Saccharobesus litoralis: one gene and its partner. Each later gene encodes a partner of the first gene's protein in a complex. Links are inferred from orthologs where the notes say so. Each region holds a gene or a part of one and is shown on either strand. Other genes may lie near its edges.

The links.
Region 2: the proteins of dinB (region 1) and dnaN are in contact, whole or in part, in a solved structure (PDB 1OK7), measured with the Escherichia coli proteins. The link is inferred for Saccharobesus litoralis from one-to-one orthologs.

What each region holds. Positions count from the first base shown.
Region 1 is NZ_CP026604.1:4,741,775-4,754,841, reverse strand. Bases 1-2,820 are described here. They hold dinB (DNA polymerase IV), read left to right. Parts: upstream 1-762; coding sequence 763-1,878; downstream 1,879-2,820. Other genes in these bases: C2869_RS17830 (Rieske (2Fe-2S) protein), read left to right, coding at 2,396-2,707; C2869_RS17835 (DUF4124 domain-containing protein), read left to right, coding at 1,995-2,399; C2869_RS17845 (acyl carrier protein phosphodiesterase), read right to left, coding at 64-678; C2869_RS17850 (aldose epimerase family protein), read left to right, coding at 1-2. In the rest of the region: parC (DNA topoisomerase IV subunit A), read left to right, coding at 3,105-5,390; C2869_RS17820 (enoyl-CoA hydratase/isomerase family protein), read left to right, coding at 5,501-6,613; trxA (thioredoxin), read right to left, coding at 12,283-12,600; C2869_RS17795 (LysR family transcriptional regulator), read left to right, coding at 12,719-13,067. UniProt on the Escherichia coli protein: Poorly processive, error-prone DNA polymerase involved in translesion repair and untargeted mutagenesis. Copies undamaged DNA at stalled replication forks, which arise in vivo from mismatched or misaligned primer ends.
Region 2 is NZ_CP026604.1:2,320,473-2,328,637, reverse strand. Bases 1-2,997 are described here. They hold dnaN (DNA polymerase III subunit beta), read left to right. Parts: upstream 1-945; coding sequence 946-2,049; downstream 2,050-2,997. Other genes in these bases: recF (DNA replication/repair protein RecF), read left to right, coding at 2,101-2,997; dnaA (chromosomal replication initiator protein DnaA), read left to right, coding at 1-927. In the rest of the region: more of recF, read left to right, coding at 2,998-3,207; gyrB (DNA topoisomerase (ATP-hydrolyzing) subunit B), read left to right, coding at 3,212-5,632; C2869_RS08010 (FIST signal transduction protein), read left to right, coding at 6,360-7,508; C2869_RS08005 (sensor domain-containing protein), read left to right, coding at 7,509-8,165. UniProt on the Escherichia coli protein: Confers DNA tethering and processivity to DNA polymerases and other proteins. Acts as a clamp, forming a ring around DNA (a reaction catalyzed by the clamp-loading complex) which diffuses in an ATP-independent manner freely and bidirectionally along dsDNA.

The DNA of each region.
Region 1 (13,067 bases):
AAGCTAACGACTACTGATCAATACCACTCGATTTAACTACTGAGTGGTATTTAGCTTTATGAGCTACTCTTCTGCGTTAAATGTTTTACCTAACCTTGTGACGTGTAACAGCAATTCTGGGTAAAAATGATGAAACGCTTGTTCAAATGCCTCGCGATGTGTTGCAAATAATGGCCAACACAAACTCAAATCAACAGGCCGCTTTAACCTTTGTCCGGTCCGTTTAAGGGCTTGTTGGCAGCTAGATGCTCGTGCGTAACTTGTTAACCAATCCATTTCTATCATTTTTTGACTACTCACATTAAAGCGCTCTGGCAATCTAATGTTGGCGTGCGTGAGTAATTGCTTTTCTTTTTCTAATTGTTGATAGGTTCGGCTGGCAAATTCGGCCAAGGTTAGTGAATGATATTGGGTAAAATGCTTTGCCAGAATGTGATCAAATAGTATGTCGATAACGATACCAGCAAAGCGGCGGTATTGTGCAAACAAAGGTTTTAATGCCAGTACGCTATAATGGCAATCGGTAAAGGAGTCAACCGATTGATGCAGTGCGATACCTTGGTGTAATGCTTGATTAAAGTTGTCTTTGTTTGCACCCTTCATAAAATCACCCAGTAGATTTCCGACAATTGATGTCTGGCTATAGTCGGCAATATGGATATGGGCAAGATAATTCATACAGTGTTTATACAGTATTTTTGTGGACGCGAAATTTAACTCGTGTAAAATTTAACACAGTTACGACTTTTCCACCTTAGCATTATGAAGAGCGAATCAGGGGAATATAACTCAACTTCAGCGGAATTAAAGCATAGTCCCAAAAAGATAATTCATGTAGACATGGATTGTTTTTACGCGGCTGTTGAAATGCGCGAAAACCCAGCATATCGTCATGTTCCTCTTGCTGTCGGAGGCGCTAAAGAAAGGCGCGGCGTATTATCCACCTGTAATTATCTAGCGCGTAAATACGGTGTACGTTCAGCCATGCCGACAGCTCAAGCTTATAAACTTTGTCCTGATTTGGTTGTTGTACCTGGTAATATGGCCTTGTATAAGCAGATCTCGCAGCAGATCCGGCAGATATTTAGTCAATACACCCAGCTAATCGAACCCTTGTCTTTAGACGAAGCGTATTTAGATGTTACCCATTGTCAGCTCCATCATGGCTCAGCAACTTTAATCGCAGAAGCGATCCGCAGCGAAATTTTTGAAACAACGGGATTAACGGCATCTGCGGGTGTCGCGCCCAATAAATTTATTGCCAAAATCGCCAGCGATGAGAATAAACCCAATGGTATTTGTGTTGTGACTCCTGATCAGGTTGCAGAGTTTGTGGCTGAGCTACCGCTTAGAAAAATTCCTGGTGTTGGCAAGGTCACAGCAGAAAAACTCGCTGCTATCGGGTTAAATACCACAGCAGATGTTCGTGCTTACCCGCGCGATTTGTTGTTTCAACAATATGGTAAGTTTGCTCAAAGCCTGATTGATAAAAGCCATGGTATCGACAATCGTAATCTGAGTTTGGAGCGTAACCGCAAATCAGTCGGGGTCGAGTTTACGTTAAGCCACGATATTCATACATTTGATGATGCTTTAGCGGTAATGAAAAAGTTATTACCTGAACTGAAAACGCGTGTAGCGAGAAATGCCAAGCGTGATGTAACGTCTGCCATTGCCAAGCAAGTGGTTAAGCTTAAGTTTTCTGATTTTAAATCGACAACCATTGAAAAATCATCACAACAGATTGATGACAGTTTGTTCGTGTCTCTTTTGCAAGGTGCGTTGTTAAGGCAAAACCAGCGTGGTATTCGTTTAGTTGGGCTGAGTGTTGGTTTGACAGAAAAAAAGCCACAAGTACAGCTTAAATTCGAATTTTAGAAAAAAAGCGATGTGGGTTCTATTGCTGTTAAATAATGTTTAAAACAGACGCGCTGATAAGGCAGCTTAAAAATTAACCGCTATATTTAAATAATGATTTCGTTTTGTGCCAAGCCATGTTTAATTTACGCGGATTATCTTTGTTTTGTCTAATGTTTATTGCTAGCCATGCAATTGCACAAAATAAAGTGACAATTTACAAATGGGTAGATGAAAAAGGCCAGGTTCATTTTTCGCAACAGCCATCTCAACCTGATGCCAAGGCGATTGATATTCGTTTACCTCCTAATGCCAAAAAGGAACGTGAAGTAGCAGCTAAGCAAGCGCCACAAGAACAGCCAACCAAACAAAGAGTCAGTGATGAAGACTGCAGTTTTCTCATTGATATGTATGAAGGGGCAAAGCGCAATTATGTTTTGGCGACTACAGAGTCACGTAAAAAAGACGCGCTAAAGTATGTTAAGCGCTACGAGGCGGGCATTGCGCAGTTCGGTTGTCAGAAACGGGAAACAAGCCAATGAATTTTCCGATTGCAGTGACAAATGTTAAGTTAAATCAGTTGGATGATTCTTGGTCTGGCATGGCGCAACTATCGGGGCAAGATCAAGCTTATAAAGTATTAATATTTAAACGAGATGAGTCTTACCGTTTAATTTCTGCTTATTGTCCGCATCAAGGGCTCGATCTGACTAATGTGCCGATAGAAAATGATGGAAACTTGGTTTGTCCGTTCCATGGCTGGCGTATAGGTGTGTTTTGCCAGAACGCCATGAGTTATGTTGTCGAAAGGCAAGGCGAAAACTTTGTGGTTGTTTCGGAAGAGACTTGAGATCGGGTTGTTTTTATTATTTGCGTGCAAATTTTAGGAAACCGACTATTAGCGCTTCACATTCAAATCTAATCTTGCTTTAATCCGTTATCGCTAAAAGAGGCTTTGTATAGTCAAAGCGATCAGGTTTTAGGGGAAGCCGTCAAAGCTACCGCATCCTTGCTCTCGCTCCTTACCTACATCCATGTAGGCAAGCTTCGAGACCCCATGAGCATATGCTCTACTATGTGATTGGGGCCGCCTAAATGGATTTAGGTAGTAGAACGACGTAGGAGCCAAAGTCGAGAGTAAGCGCCGACAATGAACCATAAGACCTGAGCGAGAAGACTATATTGATAAATGTTAAGCCAAAGTAATTCGATAGCTAACAAAATAAACAGCAAGTAACTCCAATAATATGTCTGATACTCTCGATATAAACTTGACCAATGTTGAGCAATTACCACTTCGTAAATTTACCGAAGACGCTTACCTCAATTACTCAATGTACGTCATTATGGATAGGGCTTTACCGCATATAGCCGATGGGCTTAAGCCGGTGCAACGTCGTATCATTTATGCCATGTCGGAACTTGGCTTGTCAGCCGCGGCAAAATATAAAAAATCTGCGCGTACTGTTGGTGATGTGCTAGGTAAATTCCATCCACATGGTGACTCTGCCTGTTATGAAGCCATGGTATTAATGGCACAGCCATTTTCCTATCGCTATCCGTTAGTTGATGGGCAAGGTAACTGGGGTGCACCGGATGATCCTAAGTCCTTCGCAGCCATGCGTTATACCGAAGCTAAGTTATCGAAATTTGCCGATGTCTTGTTAGGTGAGTTAGGCCAAGGTACGGTTGATTGGGGGCCAAACTTTGATGGCACTATGAAAGAACCGGTTAATTTACCAGCGCGTTTACCGCATATCTTGTTAAATGGTGTTACTGGTATTGCGGTAGGTATGGCGACGGATATTCCGCCACATAATGTTCGTGAAACAGCGGACGCAGCTAAATATTTGCTTGATCACCCCAATGCAGGGATCGAGAAAATTATGAATTTTGTGCCGGGGCCGGATTATCCGACAGAGGCTGAAATTATCACGCCTAGCAAAGATATTCGTAAAATATACGAGTCCGGTCGTGGTTCTATCAAAATGCGCGCCGTATATGAGGTTGAGCAAGGCGAAATTGTTATAACTGCCTTACCTCATCAGGCTGCAGGCAGCAAAATTTTAGAGCAGATCGCTGCACAAATGCAGGCTAAAAAATTACCTATGGTATCGGATTTACGCGACGAATCTGATCATGAAAACCCTATTCGCTTGGTGGTTGTGCCTCGGTCTAATCGCGTTGATACTGAACAGCTTATGCAACACTTGTTCGCGACCACAGATCTCGAAAAAAATTATCGAGTGAATCTGAATATGATCGGCTTAGATGGTCGACCACAGGTTAAAGGGCTAACTACTATTCTTAACGAATGGTTGGAATATCGTCGTGCAACGGTAACTCGTCGTTTGCAATATCGCCTCGACAAAGTCTTGGCTCGCTTACATATCTTAGACGGTTTATTAATTGCTTTCTTAAATATTGATGAAGTAATCCATATTATTCGTACCGAGGATGAGCCTAAACCTGTTTTAATGGAACGCTTCCAGATCACAGATAAACAAGCTGAAGCGATCCTCGAATTAAAATTACGTCATCTTGCTAAACTTGAAGAAATGAAAATTCGTGGTGAGCAAGATGAATTAGAAGCAGAGCGTCAAGAGCTGGAAAAAATTCTAGGTTCAGATACCGAGTTACGCAAACTGATTAAAAAAGAGATCACCGCAGATGCCAAAAAATATGGCGATGATAGACGTTCGCCAATTATTGAACGTGGCGAAGCCAAAGCATTAAGCGAAAAAGATCTCGTTCCCACAGAAGCCGTTACTGTTGTGGTTTCTGATAAAGGCTGGGGACGTTGTGCTAAAGGCCATGATGTCGATGTTCAAGGTTTAAGCTACAAAGCCGGAGATAGTTATCTTGCTTCAGCAAAAGGTCGTTCTAATCAACCTTCGGTATTTATTGATTCATCAGGTCGAGCATTTTCTACTGACACTCATACCTTGCCATCAGCCAGAAGTCAGGGTGAACCGTTAAGTGGTCGGTTCAATATTGCAGCGGGAGAAAGAATTGAGCATGTTGTACTTTCTGCCAGTCAGGATAAATATTTGATGGTTTCTGATGCGGGCTATGGTTTTGTCACTGAATTTGAAAATCTGATCAGTAAGAACAAAGCCGGTAAAGCGTTATTAACTTTACCTACAAATGCTAAAGTGATCCCACCAATTCAGTTGTTAAGTGATGACTCGCAATTTGTGGTGGCGGTGTCTAATGAAGGACGTATGTTGATCTTTCCAATAAAAGACCTTCCTACCTTAGCAAAAGGTAAAGGTAATAAGATCATTAGCATTAGTGCAGAACGCGCGCGTAATCGAGAAGAGTTTGTTAAGCATATTGGTGTGATTAGTGAAGACCAAGCTATTGTGTTAGTTGCTGGCAAACGTCAGATGACGCTTAAACCGAAAGATTGGGAGCACTATAAAGGTGAGCGAGGCCGTCGTGGTAATAAATTACCAAGAGGGTTGCAACGTGTAGATGAATTATTGATCGATAATGATGTAAGTAGTGATGAAGCTGAATTAGCAGACTAAACTCTTAATTTCATTTTAAATAGTTTGAGGCCTAATCCGTTGATTAGGCCTTTTTATTTTTATCAGCTAATTTTATAAAGTAGCAAATTCAACTTAGCTGGATTTACAATTTGCCCTTCATTCAAAGCAGCATCCGATTTCTACAAAACCCAATCCAAAATCAATATTACTTTCTTGAAATAAAACTTAACGCGCCAGATAAGCTGAATGCTCAAGATACACAAATGGTTTTGGCATTACGTAATTTATTGCTGGAACATCAGCCAATCGAAAAGTGCATTGGTATTTTATTACATTCTGATTTTTGTAAAGCATTTTGTTCTGGAGGTGATGTTAAATCGCTTTATTTGGCGCAAATTAAAAATAAACAACAGGTATGTTCCACTGTTAAGCAGTTTTTTAGCAATGAATACAGACTGATGTTAGAAATGAAAAACTACCCTAAGCCCATCATCTGTATTGCAAATGGTATTACGATGGGCGGAGGAATGGGCTTGTTGTGTCATTCCAGCCATAAAGTTATTTTGAATGATACTAAATTGGCGATGCCTGAAACGTTAATCGGCTTTTTTCCGGATGTATTTGCAAGTCGATTCTTATTAAAAACAAACAACAATCTTGGTGTATTAATGGCGATTGGTGCTTTGTCAGTAAAAGCAAATATGGCTGTTGAACTCGGCTTGGTAGATTATTGCTTGCCAGCTACAAGTAAAAATCGCTTTATTCAAGAGCTATTGGCTAATACTTATGATCTGGCAAATATTCATCGACAACTAAACCAGCATTTAAAAAGCTATAGTTCAAATAACCATTGTTTTATTGATGAGCAAAGTAGTGAGTTTTGGCATAACCGCGATCTTAATCAATTTGTTCAAGATATCCTGAATACATCTAAAGAACATGAGTTTGCTTGTTTAATTACCAAGCTAACTAAGTTGTTAAGCGATAAAGCAGAAGCCAATAAACGACAAAGTTCTGAATGGAAAGTACTGCAAAATAATCTTGCTTATGGATCTCCGTTAAGTTTGTTGACGATATTCCGCCAGTTTAATCAAACTTTTGCTAATGACGAATCTCACTATGAGTTTGATTTAAATGTGGCTTTTAAATTATGTGCTTACGGTGACTTTCAAGAAGGTGTGCGTGCACTTTTGGTTGATAAACAGCAAGATCCACGTTGGAAGTTTAAAAATATCAATGATGCTAGCTTATTTAAGTTCTAATTCGCTAAGTAAATTTTCATGAACTTTCAATTTGAGATTCAAGATTAGTCAGGCAATAGGCTTTTTAAGGTTAACGAGGATTGCGTTTAAGTGACATAATCATTTATTTGGTTGTTTTTAAGACAATAATCACTCAATAAATAAGCCCTGCAATGTCAGGGCTATTTTTTTCATAAAAACTTCATTTTTTAGTTGACCGAATCTAATTCCTCCCTATAATGCGCCACCACAAACGAGGCGGCCTCAACAAGAGTTGAAACCAAATCGACAAGGTTAAAATTAATTTTAAATGTTTGAAAATTAAAGTTGACTTTGAAAAATAAGGGTGTATTATTCGCGTCCCGCTTTGAGAGGAATGCCTCACAAAGCAGTCGAAACAAATCGGTTTATTCGCAAAGGTTTCGGCAAGTTCTTTAACAATTTGGTAGCTTACTTATCTGTGTGGGCACTCGTAAATATTCAGGTATAAAAAATTACTTGATGAAGAATGAGTGACTTATACAGTCTTAAACTTGCTTCAACGACTTTGGTTGTTGAGTAAAAATCAGAATTCATTGAGACCCAGATTTACTTTTTTGAAGAGTTTGATCATGGCTCAGATTGAACGCTGGCGGCAGGCCTAACACATGCAAGTCGAGCGGTAACATTTCTAGCTTGCTAGAAGATGACGAGCGGCGGACGGGTGAGTAATGCTTGGGGATGTGCCCTAAGGTGGAGGATAACCATTGGAAACGATGGCTAATACTGCATAGTATCTTCGGATTAAAGGAGGCTTCGGCTTTCGCCTTTGGATCAACCCAAGTGGGATTAGCTTGTTGGTGAGGTAATGGCTCACCAAGGCGACGATCCCTAGCTGGTCTGAGAGGATGATCAGCCACACTGGAACTGAGACACGGTCCAGACTCCTACGGGAGGCAGCAGTGGGGAATATTGCACAATGGGGGAAACCCTGATGCAGCCATGCCGCGTGTGTGAAGAAGGCCTTAGGGTTGTAAAGCACTTTCAGTTGTGAGGAAAGTTGTGCGGTTAATACCCGTATGATGTGACGTTAGCAACAGAAGAAGCACCGGCTAACTCCGTGCCAGCAGCCGCGGTAATACGGAGGGTGCGAGCGTTAATCGGAATTACTGGGCGTAAAGCGAGCGTAGGCGGCTAGATAAGTTGGATGTGAAAAACCGGGGCTTAACCTCGGCCGTGCATTCAAAACTGTCTGGCTAGAGTCCTGTAGAGGGGGGTAGAATTTCAGGTGTAGCGGTGAAATGCGTAGAGATCTGAAGGAATACCAGTGGCGAAGGCGGCCCCCTGGACAGTGACTGACGCTGAGGTTCGAAAGCGTGGGTAGCGAACAGGATTAGATACCCTGGTAGTCCACGCCGTAAACGATGTCTACTAGCTGTTTGTGTTCTTGAAACGTGAGTGGCGCAGCTAACGCACTAAGTAGACCGCCTGGGGAGTACGGTCGCAAGATTAAAACTCAAATGAATTGACGGGGGCCCGCACAAGCGGTGGAGCATGTGGTTTAATTCGATGCAACGCGAAGAACCTTACCATCCCTTGACATCCTACGAAATTAGCAGAGATGCTTTTGTGCCTTCGGGAGCGTAGAGACAGGTGCTGCATGGCTGTCGTCAGCTCGTGTTGTGAAATGTTGGGTTAAGTCCCGCAACGAGCGCAACCCTTATCCTTAGTTGCCAGCGATTAGGTCGGGAACTCTAAGGAGACTGCCGGTGACAAACCGGAGGAAGGTGGGGACGACGTCAAGTCATCATGGCCCTTACGGGATGGGCTACACACGTGCTACAATGGACGGTACAGAGGGCGGCGAGCCAGCGATGGTTAGCGAATCCCTTAAAGCCGTTCGTAGTCCGGATTGGGGTCTGCAACTCGACCCCATGAAGTCGGAATCGCTAGTAATCGCAGATCAGAATGCTGCGGTGAATACGTTCCCGGGCCTTGTACACACCGCCCGTCACACCATGGGAGTGGGCTGCACCAGAAGTGGATAGCTTAATAATGGGCGTTCACCACGGTGTGGTTCATGACTGGGGTGAAGTCGTAACAAGGTAGCCCTAGGGGAACCTGGGGCTGGATCACCTCCTTACCTAAGACTTGAAATTTACTGAGTGTTCACACAGATAAGCAGTTACCAAAGTGGTTAGAGACCAAATCATTGACTCATCTAAATTGAGTTAATCAGTTTGGTTTCTCATCGAATTTCGTTCCTGACGAATTCGATATACCTACATCCTTGTAGGCAACCAAATGTTCTTTAACAATTAGGCAAAAGTAATAAGTTCATCCATATAGTGAATTTAGTATTCAAAATTTAATAGGCGCGTGAAAGTGTCATTTTGATTTATACGATTTGAATAATCGAAAGGTTATTTCGGGTTGTATGGTTAAGTGACTAAGCGTACACGGTGGATGCCTTGGCAGTTAGAGGCGATGAAGGACGTGTTAATCTGCGATAAGCCTGGACGAGTTGATAAAACGCGTTGAGTCCAGGATTTCCGAATGGGGCAACCCACTCTTAGGAGTATCTTGCACTGAATACATAGGTGTAAGAGGCGAACCCGGAGAACTGAAACATCTAAGTACCCGGAGGAAAAGAAATCAATTGAGATACCCTTAGTAGCGGCGAGCGAACGGGGTTCAGCCGAGATATTACACTTCAGCAGAACATTCTGGAAAGTTTGACCATAGTAGGTGATAGTCCTGTATGCGAAAAAGTGTAATGTCCATATTAAGTAGGTCGGGACACGTGATATCTTGACTGAAGATGGGGGGACCATCCTCCAAGGCTAAATACTCCTAACTGACCGATAGTGAACCAGTACCGTGAGGGAAAGGCGAAAAGAACCCCTGTGAGGGGAGTGAAATAGAACCTGAAACCGTGTACGTACAAGCAGTGGGAGCAACTTCGTGTTGTGACTGCGTACCTTTTGTATAATGGGTCAGCGACTTATATTCAGTAGCAAGGTTAACCGTTTAGGGGAGCCGTAGCGAAAGCGAGTGTTAACTGCGCGTTGAGTTGCTGGGTATAGACCCGAAACCCGGCGATCTACCCATGGGCAGGTTGAAGGTTGAGTAACATCAACTGGAGGACCGAACCCACTAACGTTGAAAAGTTAGGGGATGACCTGTGGGTCGGAGTGAAAGGCTAATCAAGCCGGGAGATAGCTGGTTCTCCCCGAAATCTATTTAGGTAGAGCCTCGGACGAATACCATTGGGGGTAGAGCACTGTTAAGGCTAGGGGGTCATCCCGACTTACCAACCCTTTGCAAACTCCGAATACCAATGAGTACTATCCGGGAGACACACGACGGGTGCTAACGTCCGCCGTGAAGAGGGCAACAACCCAGACCGCCAGCTAAGGTCCCAAAGTCATAGTTAAGTGGGAAACGATGTGGAAAGGCATAGACAGCCAGGAGGTTGGCTTAGAAGCAGCCACCCTTTAAAGAAAGCGTAATAGCTCACTGGTCGAGTCGGTCTGCGCGGAAGATGTAACGGGGCTAAACTATGCACCGAAGCTGCGGCTACATGCTTTGCATGTGGGGTAGGGGAGCGTTCTGTAAGCTGTTGAAGGTGAGTTGTAAAGCTTGCTGGAGGTATCAGAAGTGCGAATGCTGACATGAGTAACGATAATGGGGGTGAAAAACCTCCACGCCGAAAGACCAAGGTTTCCTATCCCATGCTAATCAGGGTAGGGTAAGCCGGCCCCTAAGGCGAGGCCGAATGGCGTAGTCGATGGGAAACGGGTTAATATTCCCGTGCTTGAATATATTGCGATGTGGGGACGGAGAAGGCTAATTCATCGTGGCGTTGGTAGTCCACGTGAAAGTATGTAGGCTGGAAAACTAGGCAAATCCGGTTTTCTAAGGCTGAGATACGAGACGAGACTCTACGGAGTTGAAGTGAATGATGCCATGCTTCCAGGAAAATCCGCTAAGCTTCAGATATATTCGAACCGTACTCCAAACCGACACAGGTGGTCAGGTAGAGAATACTAAGGCGCTTGAGAGAACTCGGGTGAAGGAACTAGGCAAAATAGTACCGTAACTTCGGGAGAAGGTACGCTGTTGTTTGTTAAGCCCTTGCGGTGTAAGCGAACGACAGTCGCAGTGACCAGGTGGCTGGAACTGTTTATTAAAAACACAGCACTGTGCAAAATCGCAAGATGACGTATACGGTGTGACACCTGCCCGGTGCCGGAAGGTTAATTGATGGGGTTATCTTCGGAGAAGCTCTTGATCGAAGCCCCGGTAAACGGCGGCCGTAACTATAACGGTCCTAAGGTAGCGAAATTCCTTGTCGGGTAAGTTCCGACCTGCACGAATGGTGTAATCATGGCCACGCTGTCTCCACCCGAGACTCAGTGAAATTGAAATCGCAGTGAAGATGCTGTGTACCCGCGGCTAGACGGAAAGACCCCGTGAACCTTTACTACAGCTTGGCAGTGAACATTGAGCCTACATGTGTAGGATAGGTGGGAGGCTTTGAAGCAGTGTCGCCAGATATTGTGGAGCCATCCTTGAAATACCACCCTTGTATGTTTGATGTTCTAACCTCGTTCCCTGAATCGGGAATAGGGACACTGCCTGGTGGGTAGTTTGACTGGGGCGGTCTCCTCCCAAATAGTAACGGAGGAGCACGAAGGTTGACTAAGTACGGTCGGACATCGTACGGTTAGTGCAATGGCAGAAGTCAGCTTAACTGCGAGACAGACACGTCGAGCAGGTGCGAAAGCAGGTCATAGTGATCCGGTGGTTCTGAATGGAAGGGCCATCGCTCAACGGATAAAAGGTACTCCGGGGATAACAGGCTGATACCGCCCAAGAGTTCATATCGACGGCGGTGTTTGGCACCTCGATGTCGGCTCATCACATCCTGGGGCTGAAGTCGGTCCCAAGGGTATGGCTGTTCGCCATTTAAAGTGGTACGCGAGCTGGGTTTAGAACGTCGTGAGACAGTTCGGTCCCTATCTGCCGTGGGCGTTTGAGAATTGAGAGGGGCTGCTCCTAGTACGAGAGGACCGGAGTGGACGAACCTCTGGTGTTCCGGTTGTATTGCCAAGTGCACTGCCGGGTAGCTATGTTCGGAATCGATAACCGCTGAAAGCATCTAAGCGGGAAGCGAGCCTCGAGATGAGTTCTCACTGGACTTTAAGTCCCTAAAGGGTTGTTGGAGACTACAACGTTGATAGGCAGGGTGTGTAAGAGTTGTGAGGCTTTGAGCTAACCTGTACTAATTGCCCGTGAGGCTTAACCATACAACGCCGAAGTGGCTTTGTGTGAGATGACACTGAATAACACGAACTATTAAAAAATGAATTGACTAGATTCACTAGAAAATATAACGAACTTATTACGAGCCTAATTGGTATTTAACTCAAGAGTTGAATACATAACAGTTTATGCCTGACGGCGATAGCATTGCGGAACCACCTGACTCCATCTCGAACTCAGAAGTGAAACGCAATTGCGGCGATGGTAGTGTGGGAGGTCCCATGTGAGAGTAGCACACTGTCAGGCTCTTATTCGAAAAGAAGCCCTTAGCGTTAGCTAAGGGCTTTTTGCGTTCTGGCTAAAACAATACCGAGGTGGGCGAGCATTTATGCTGTAAGTATCTCGCTTTATGCTTGCATGTATAATTTAAAAGAGACCAAGTATTAAACTTGGTCTACAAACGCTTCTAGCTGTGCTAAGGGGGCTGCGCCTACTTTTGTGCCAACTTTTTCTCCTTGATTAAAAAGTAAAAGCGTTGGGATACCTCGAATACCTTGCTCAGCCATTAATTCAGGGGCTTCATCTGCATCCACTTTGACTATTTTTACATTGTCTCGGCTTTTAGATAATTGTTCTAAAACTGGAGCAATCATTTTACAAGGACCACACCAATCTGCGTAAAAGTCTACAAGAACAACGCCATTGTGATTAGTCACTTCTTGCTCGAAATCTTGACCTGATATCTTTGTCACTTCACTCATTACGAATTCCTCTATTCATTTGCTTTGATTTAAAAGTTGGAGCTAGTGTATCGCGCTTGCTTTTATTTGATTAGATAGGTTTAATAGGAATTATTGTTCTATATATGCAACAATTGAAATGCAATCAAGTTTAGATGATCTTCTGTTTTTCGTCACTTTAGTTGAAGCCGGTTCACTAACTAAAGCGGCTGAAAAACTCAATATACCAAAGTCTAAAGTTAGTAGACGACTTGTTCAATTAGAGAATACGATAGGATCAACCTTGTTGATCAGGACGACTCGTAGCCAGAAATTAACTGAGAGTGGCGAGTTACTTTTTCAGGCGAGTAAACCTCATATAGATGCTTTAAATAATGTTGAAGAACAAATTGGCCATTTAGTTAATGAGCCGGTCGGGCAACTTAACATTTTGTTGCCTTTAGAGTTTTTTAATCAAGTTATGAGTGGGCTGGTGGCTGAGTTTGCAC
Region 2 (8,165 bases), 2.4 Mb from region 1 along the record:
AACCCAGGTGTTTCGTATAACCCTTTGTTTTTATACGGTGGGGTTGGTTTAGGTAAAACTCATCTTCTTCATGCGGTTGGTAATGAAATTTTAAATCGTAATCCCGATGCTAAAGTTATTTATATGCACTCGGAACGTTTTGTGCAAGATATGGTAAAGGCCTTACAAAATAATGCGATTGAAAGTTTCAAAAAGCACTATCGCTCAGTCAATGCTTTGCTTATTGATGACATTCAGTTTTTTGCCAAAAAAGAGCGTTCGCAAGAAGAGTTCTTCCATACATTTAATGCGTTATTGGAAGGGAACCAGCAAATCATCATGACAAGTGATCGCTACCCGAAAGAAATTGAAGGGGTAGAAGACAGATTGAAATCGCGTTTTGGCTGGGGATTAACCATAGCGATTGAACCGCCAGAATTAGAAACGCGCGTCGCAATATTGATGAAAAAAGCGCAAGAAGCCAAAGTTAACTTGCCGCATGAAGTTGCATTCTTTATTGCTAAGCGTTTAAGGTCACATGTGCGTGAACTTGAAGGGGCACTAAATCGCGTTGTTGCGCATGCTAATTTTACCGGAAAACCCATTACAATAGAATTTGTTAAGGAAGCGTTACGAGACCTACTCGCATTACAGGAAAAACTCGTTACAATAGACAACATTCAGCGCACAGTAGCCGAATACTATAAAATTAAGGTTGCTGATATTTTGTCTAAGCGTCGTAGCAGGAGTGTTGCTCGACCAAGGCAAGTAGCTATGGCTTTAGCTAAAGAGTTAACCAGTCATAGTTTGCCCGAGATTGGCGATGCATTTGGTGGTAGAGACCATACAACTGTTTTGCATGCATGCCGAAAAATTAAAGAGCTTCGAGAAGAAAACCTCGATATTAAAGAAGACTACCTTAACTTAATTCGAACGTTATCGTCGTAACCAACGGATATAATAAAAATGAAATTTGCTATAAGCCGTGAAGACATCCTTAAACCGTTGCAACTAGCAACTGGAACCGTGGAACGTCGTCATACCCTGCCAATCTTGTCCAATGTTTTACTCGATATTAGCGATGGTGTTTTATCCATTACCGGTACCGACTTAGAAGTGGAGCTAGTCGCTTCTGTTGAGTTGGTACAAGCTTCTGAAGATGGGCAGATTACAGTACCGGCTAAAAAGCTGTTTGATATCTGTAAAGGTTTAAGCGAGCAATCGTTAATTGAATTTGTGCTCGACGAATCCAAATTAATCATTAAGTGTGGAAGAAGTAAGTACTCACTATCTACACTGTCCGCAAAAGACTTTCCTAATCTTGAAGATTGGCAAAGTGAAATTAATTTTGCGGTTAGTCAAAAAGTACTTAAAAACTTAATTGAGAAAACATCGTTTTCGATGGCTGTGCAAGATGTACGTTATTACCTGAATGGTATGTCATTAGAAACACAAGAGAACATGATCCGTTGTGTTACCACTGATGGACACCGCTTAGCTTTAACCCAGCATGAACTCGCCAACGAGCGATTACAAGAAAGTCAGGTTATTGTTCCTCGTAAGGGTGTTACGGAAATACTCAGATTGATCGAAGATACAGAGGACAACATCTACGTATCGGTTGGCTCAAATCATATCCGCTTAAATACCGAGAATTTTACGTTTACTAGTAAGTTGGTTGATGGCCGTTTTCCTGACTATCGTCGTGTATTACCTAAAGGTGGTGATAAAACGGTTATTGGTGAAAAAGATTATTTAAAACAAGCTTTTTCTCGAGCTGCCATTTTATCAAATGAAAAATTTCGTGGGGTTCGGTTAAACCTAGCCAGTGGCGAACTAACCATTACAGCTAACAACCCAGAGCAAGAAGTTGCAGAAGAAGTGGTTGACGTTAATTACCAAGGTGACTCGTTAGAAATTGGTTTTAACGTAGCTTATGTGATTGATATCCTAAATGCGATTGAATCTAATGAAGTCAAAATTACCTTAGGCGATGCAAACAGCAGTGCGTTAATTGAAGATAACTTAGATGACTCATCGCTTTACGTTGTAATGCCGATGCGCCTATAAATTTAGATTGTAAAATAAAGCCCTGGCCAAGTCGCCGGGGCTTATTTGTTTATGTACATAGAAAAGCTGGTTTTAAGCAATATTAGAAATATTGAAAAATTGGAGTTCGATCTAAAACCGGGCTGTAATCTTATTGTTGGCAATAATGGTAGTGGTAAAACTAGTATTCTCGAGGCCATTAATTTACTTGGCTTTGGTCGATCTTTTCGAACCCATAAAACTCAAGATTTAGTTAAAAAAGGCACAGATAATTTAACCGTATCAGTACGCGGTCATTGCGATGAGTTGGTTAATCGGTTTGGTATTAGAAAAACGCTAAATGGTAAAAGTGAAATACGTATAGACGGTAAACCTGTACGTAAGCAAAGTGAGTTATCTAGTTTTTTTCCAATAGTAAATTGTTCACCTCTTAGTACAAGCTTACTTGAAGATGGCCCATTAGTTAGACGGCGATTTTTAGATTGGTTAGTGTTTCACGTGGAACATGAAACTATTTCTCAAGTATATCGAGAGTATGATCGCAGTATTGAGCAAAGAAATAAGTCATTGAAATTTGGTGACAGACGACTTGCTCAAACATGGCAACCAAAATTAGTTGAGCTTAACAATCAAATATCTAAGCTCAGAGCCAATGTCGTAGAACAATTTTCACCAATTTTATTGGATACTTTTTCATTGTTAGGGCAACAAAACTTGCTCGCACAACGTCAACTAAAAGTTGAATATAAAAGAGGTTGGAAAGAAGCTGAGGACATTGGTGATATATTAAATTCAAGTATTGAATTAGATCTTAAACGTGGCTCTACTCAGTATGGAGTACATAAAGATGAGCTGGTATTTAAAATTGATGATACGCCAGCTAAAAACATCTTGTCACGTGGTGAACAAAAAATATTGTTGATTTGCATGCTATTAGCAGCGAGTCAATTTATAGAAAAAAACTCGAGCAAAAAATGTATATGGTTAATTGATGATGTCGTAGCTGAACTTGATGAAACCACCTTAACTAAACTAATTAAGTATTTAGTTAATTTGGAACGCCAAGTCATTATTACTAGTATCAAAAAAGATTTAACCCTAATACAACAATTAATAGATAGAGAATACCAAGTGTTCCACGTGGAACATGGAACTCAAGTGTTAATAGATGAAAGGTAAGTAAATGTCAGAACAAACTTATGACTCGTCATCGATTAAAGTACTAAAAGGTCTTGATGCAGTACGTAAAAGACCGGGTATGTACATTGGTGATACGGATGATGGCACGGGTCTACACCATATGGTTTTTGAGGTTGTAGATAATAGTATTGATGAAGCCTTAGCAGGACACTGTCGTGACATTGTTGTAACCATCCATTCTGATGGCTCTGTTAGCGTATCTGACGATGGTCGTGGTATACCAACAGCAATTCACCCTGAAGAGGGTGTGTCTGCCGCGGAAGTTATTATGACTGTCTTACATGCGGGCGGTAAGTTTGATGATAACTCCTACAAAGTTTCAGGTGGATTGCATGGCGTTGGTGTCTCGGTAGTTAATGCTCTTTCAATTAAACTGGCGCTTACCATACGTCGTGAAGGTAAAATTCACGAACAAACATACACTCATGGTGAACCTGATGCGCCTCTTGCTGTGATTGGTGATACTGAAAAAACCGGTACGACAATACAGTTTTGGCCTTCAAAAGAAACATTTAGTGATACAAAATTCCACTACGACATTTTAGCTAAACGACTTAGAGAGTTGAGCTTTTTAAACTCTGGTGTTTCTATTATTCTACAAGATGAAAGAGATGATCGTCGTGACCACTTTAAATATGAGGGTGGTATCAAAGCGTTTGTTGAATATCTAAATCAAAATAAAACCCCTGTACATCCAAATGCGTTTAGCTTTATTAGCCAACGTGAAGAAGATGGTATTGGCGTTGAAGTATCTATGCAGTGGAATGATGGTTTCCAAGAAAATATTTTCTGTTTCACAAACAATATTCCGCAGCGAGATGGCGGTACGCATTTAGCCGGTTTTAGAGCGGCATTAACGCGTACACTAAATAGCTTTATTGAAAAAGAAGGCTTAAATAAAAAACAAAAAGTCTCAACAACAGGTGATGATGCGCGTGAAGGTTTAACTGCAGTTATTTCAGTTAAAGTGCCTGATCCGAAATTCTCATCGCAAACCAAAGATAAATTAGTATCTAGTGAAGTTAAGTCTGCTGTTGAACAAGCCATGGCAGAAAAGCTAAATGAGTTTTTATTAGAAAACCCAGGTGATGTTAAATCGGTTGTGAGTAAAATCATGGATGCCGCAAGAGCGCGTGAAGCGGCTCGTAAGGCTCGTGAAATGACACGCCGCAAAGGTGCATTAGATATTGCAGGTTTGCCAGGTAAACTAGCGGATTGCCAAGAAAAAGATCCAGCTCACTCTGAACTCTATATAGTGGAGGGTGATTCTGCGGGTGGTTCAGCTAAGCAAGGTCGTAACCGTAAAAACCAGGCTATCTTGCCGCTGAAAGGTAAGATCCTCAATGTTGAAAAAGCTCGATTTGATAAGATGCTGTCTTCTGCTGAAGTTGGTACGCTAATTACAGCATTAGGCTGTGGTATTGGTAAAGATGAATACGATATTGAAAAACTTCGCTATCATTCAATCATTATCATGACCGATGCTGATGTCGATGGTTCCCATATTCGTACATTACTTCTTACTTTCTTCTATCGTCAACTCCCTGAAATTGTTGAACGAGGTCATATTTTTATTGCTCAACCACCTTTATACAAGGTTAAAAAAGGTAAGCAAGAAAGATACATTAAAGATGAAGATGCATTAGAAAGCTACTTAACTAACTTGGCGTTAGAAAATGCATCATTCCATGTAAACGAAAGTGCGCCTGCAATCACAGGCGAAGCGCTAGAAACAATTGTTACCGATTATCAAACGGCCAACAAAATTAAAACTAGACTTGCTCGTAATTGGAACTCGTCACTGATTAATGTCATTCAGTTTGCTGACATGTTAACTGATGATAAATTGAAAGATAAAGACGCGATTCAAGCTTGGGTTGACTCAGTACTTGCCGATTTAAATAAAGAAGAAGGCAGTGAATCAATATATGCTGCTGAAGTTAAATTCGATATAGAGCGCCAACAATACCTACCGCAATTTAATATTCGTACCCATGGTGTTGACTATGTTTATATCATTGACCACAACTTTATTAATACTGCTGATTACAAAACAGTAACTAAAGCTGGTGCTACGATTAGCTCATTGATGGAAGATGGTGCTTATATTAAACGTGGTGAAAAGATTAAAGTCGTTGATAACTTTGCAGAAGGTTATGATTGGCTTATTGCCGAGTCGAGTAAAGGTATCTACATACAGCGCTACAAAGGTCTAGGTGAGATGAATCCAGACCAGCTGTGGGAAACTACCATGGACCCAGAAACGCGTCGTATGTTACAAGTGACAATTGAAGACGCTATTGCGGCGGATCAATTATTCGCGACATTAATGGGTGATCAAGTTGAACCAAGACGTGAGTTTATTGAAACCAATGCGTTAGAGGTAACGAACCTAGATGTTTAATTAATTTGGGTTTGAATGCATAATCTAAAAAAACCGAGCTAGCCTCGGTTTTTTGTTTTTAAAGTTAGTAAACTGAAAGCAAGCCCTAGCAATTCAATTTAGTACTACTTTCAAAATAAATTGATCAGTTGAAAGCACCGAGGTTGAAATACAAACTAAATTAATGTCGGCCGCTATGCGTTGCTCGTGACGCTTAACTGCATTCCCAACTTACATGTAGGTCGCAGTGCGCTGTTCCTGACGCTTAACTGCATTCCCTACTTCCATGTAGGTCGAAATTTATTTCGACAATAATAGGTGAGATGCTAAAGACTTAGCTTTTAGACGTAATATTGCCAAACATCGTTTCTTTATCTTGGTACAGTATTTCACTCCTGACAAATCCTAAGTACCTGCTTTTCAGTAGGTTTCAAAAGTAAGCGCCTTAAGCAAATCTCTACAAATAAGATTTCAACTAATCAAAATTAGTTGGAAAGGGTATTAGAACTACATTAGTAAATGAAAAATGCTATCGCCAATCCTTGTTTGAAAAGGCAGTATTATTACAAGTTGTTTTAACTATAGTGTGTAGATAGTTAATCAACATTAACTGTATTTCACTAATTTCCCTCTCCATCTAAAAGCAGAATATTAACTATCTCTCCTTATACACTTTTCCAGTTTATCTGCTACTTTTAAATAGTGCCTGCAATACTCTTCTTACAGCTTATTTAACAAGTATTTGCTTATGAAAACCACTCAGTACTGCTTTGAAAATGATGAATGGGATAAGCCCATAATATGCGATCTCGATGCTAGATTAGTGTTCGCTATTGGTAGTGTTGCTTTGTATTGTGGTGTTAAAAGGCAACTAAAAGAGGCATTTCCTAACGCAGAAATTATTGGTTGTACAACTGCGGGGGTAATCCAAAATACGGAAATCTTAGACGACGTACTTGCTATTACTGTCGTCAATCTTGACAGCTCGAGAGTACGCATCGCTACTGAATCTATTACAGAGCAAGACATAGCATCTGCAGCAGATAAACTCGCTTGTGCATTGCCAGATGACGATTTGAAGTACGTGATGGTGTTAAGTGATGGTCATGTTGTTAATGGCTCTGAGCTAGCAAGGTGTTTGAATATTGCATTACCGACTGAGGTTATATGTACGGGGGGCTTAGCCGCCGATGGCACTGACTTTAAACAAACTTATGTTTGGCACAATGACATATGTTATGAAGGAGTTGTCTTGGTTTGTGGTTTTTATGGTGCCAATTTACATGTTGGATTTGGTAGTGAAGGAGGGTGGGATCCGTTTGGGCCTGAAAGGATCGTTACTGAGTCTGACAAAAATGTACTCTATACGCTTGATGATAAACCGGCTTTGGCATTATATGAAAAATACTTAGGTGAGCATGCTAATGAATTACCCGCTGCCGCTTTACGTTTTCCTTTATTAGTCAGATACCCAAGGTCAGACACCAATGACGCAAAACAAAAGTGTAAACCTGTTATTCGAACAATTCTGGATGTTGATAAGCAAAAGCGTTCGATGACTTTCGCTGGTGATATTCCCAGAGGTAGCACCGCGACATTAATGAAAGCAAACTTTGAACGACTAATTGATGCTTCGGAAATTGCTGCTGAATCTGCCTCTAAAGCGATAAGCCATGATATGTGTAATGGATTAGTATTTATGGTGAGCTGTGTTGGCAGGCGACTGGTTTTAAATCAGCGTACTGAGGAGGAACTGGAAGTCGCTTATGATATTTTAGGTCCAAGTTTTAATTACTTAGGCTTTTATTCGTATGGTGAATTAGCACCGAATAATCATTCGTCTCACACTCGCCTGCACAATCAAACCATGACTATAACGCTAATTTATGAGTCTTAAATGCATCGCTTACTGTCCAGAATTCTAAGAAAAAAAGGTAATGGTATTAAAGTAACGCCGGAAACGGCGCAAGTACTTGATGAAATATCAAAGGCTTTTGAGCAATGTGATACTGATAGGGCGATGCTTGAGCATAGTTTGCAGTTAGTATCAGATGAACTTAATGAAATAAATTCTCAGCTTAAGCATCAACTAAAGCAGACTCACTTATATCAAGAACAGACTATCGCTACTTTAGCGCGTCAGCAAGCGTTAGTTGATGCTAGCCCCGAAGCTGTGTTTAGTTTTAATCGAGAAGGGCAGATAACGGATATCAATATTGCGGGTTGCCAATTTTTTGATAAAACACGAGAAGACCTATTTAAGCTAGATGGTGAACAGGTTCTTTTATTAGCTTTAAGCAAACTAGAAGAGCCTGATGTATTTATCAATGATATTAATGCCATGTTTATGGACAAATTTTCAAAACTGCATGGCTTTTTTAAGACGAAAAATAAGCGTATTTTTGAATTTTACTGCATCCCTGAAATAGCCAATGAGACTAAAAAGTACCTTGGCCGAGTTTGGTGTTGTCGCGATGTAACGGAAATACGGGAACAGCAAAATTTACTTAAGCATAAAGCCTACCATGATAACTTAACTAATTTACCAAATCGG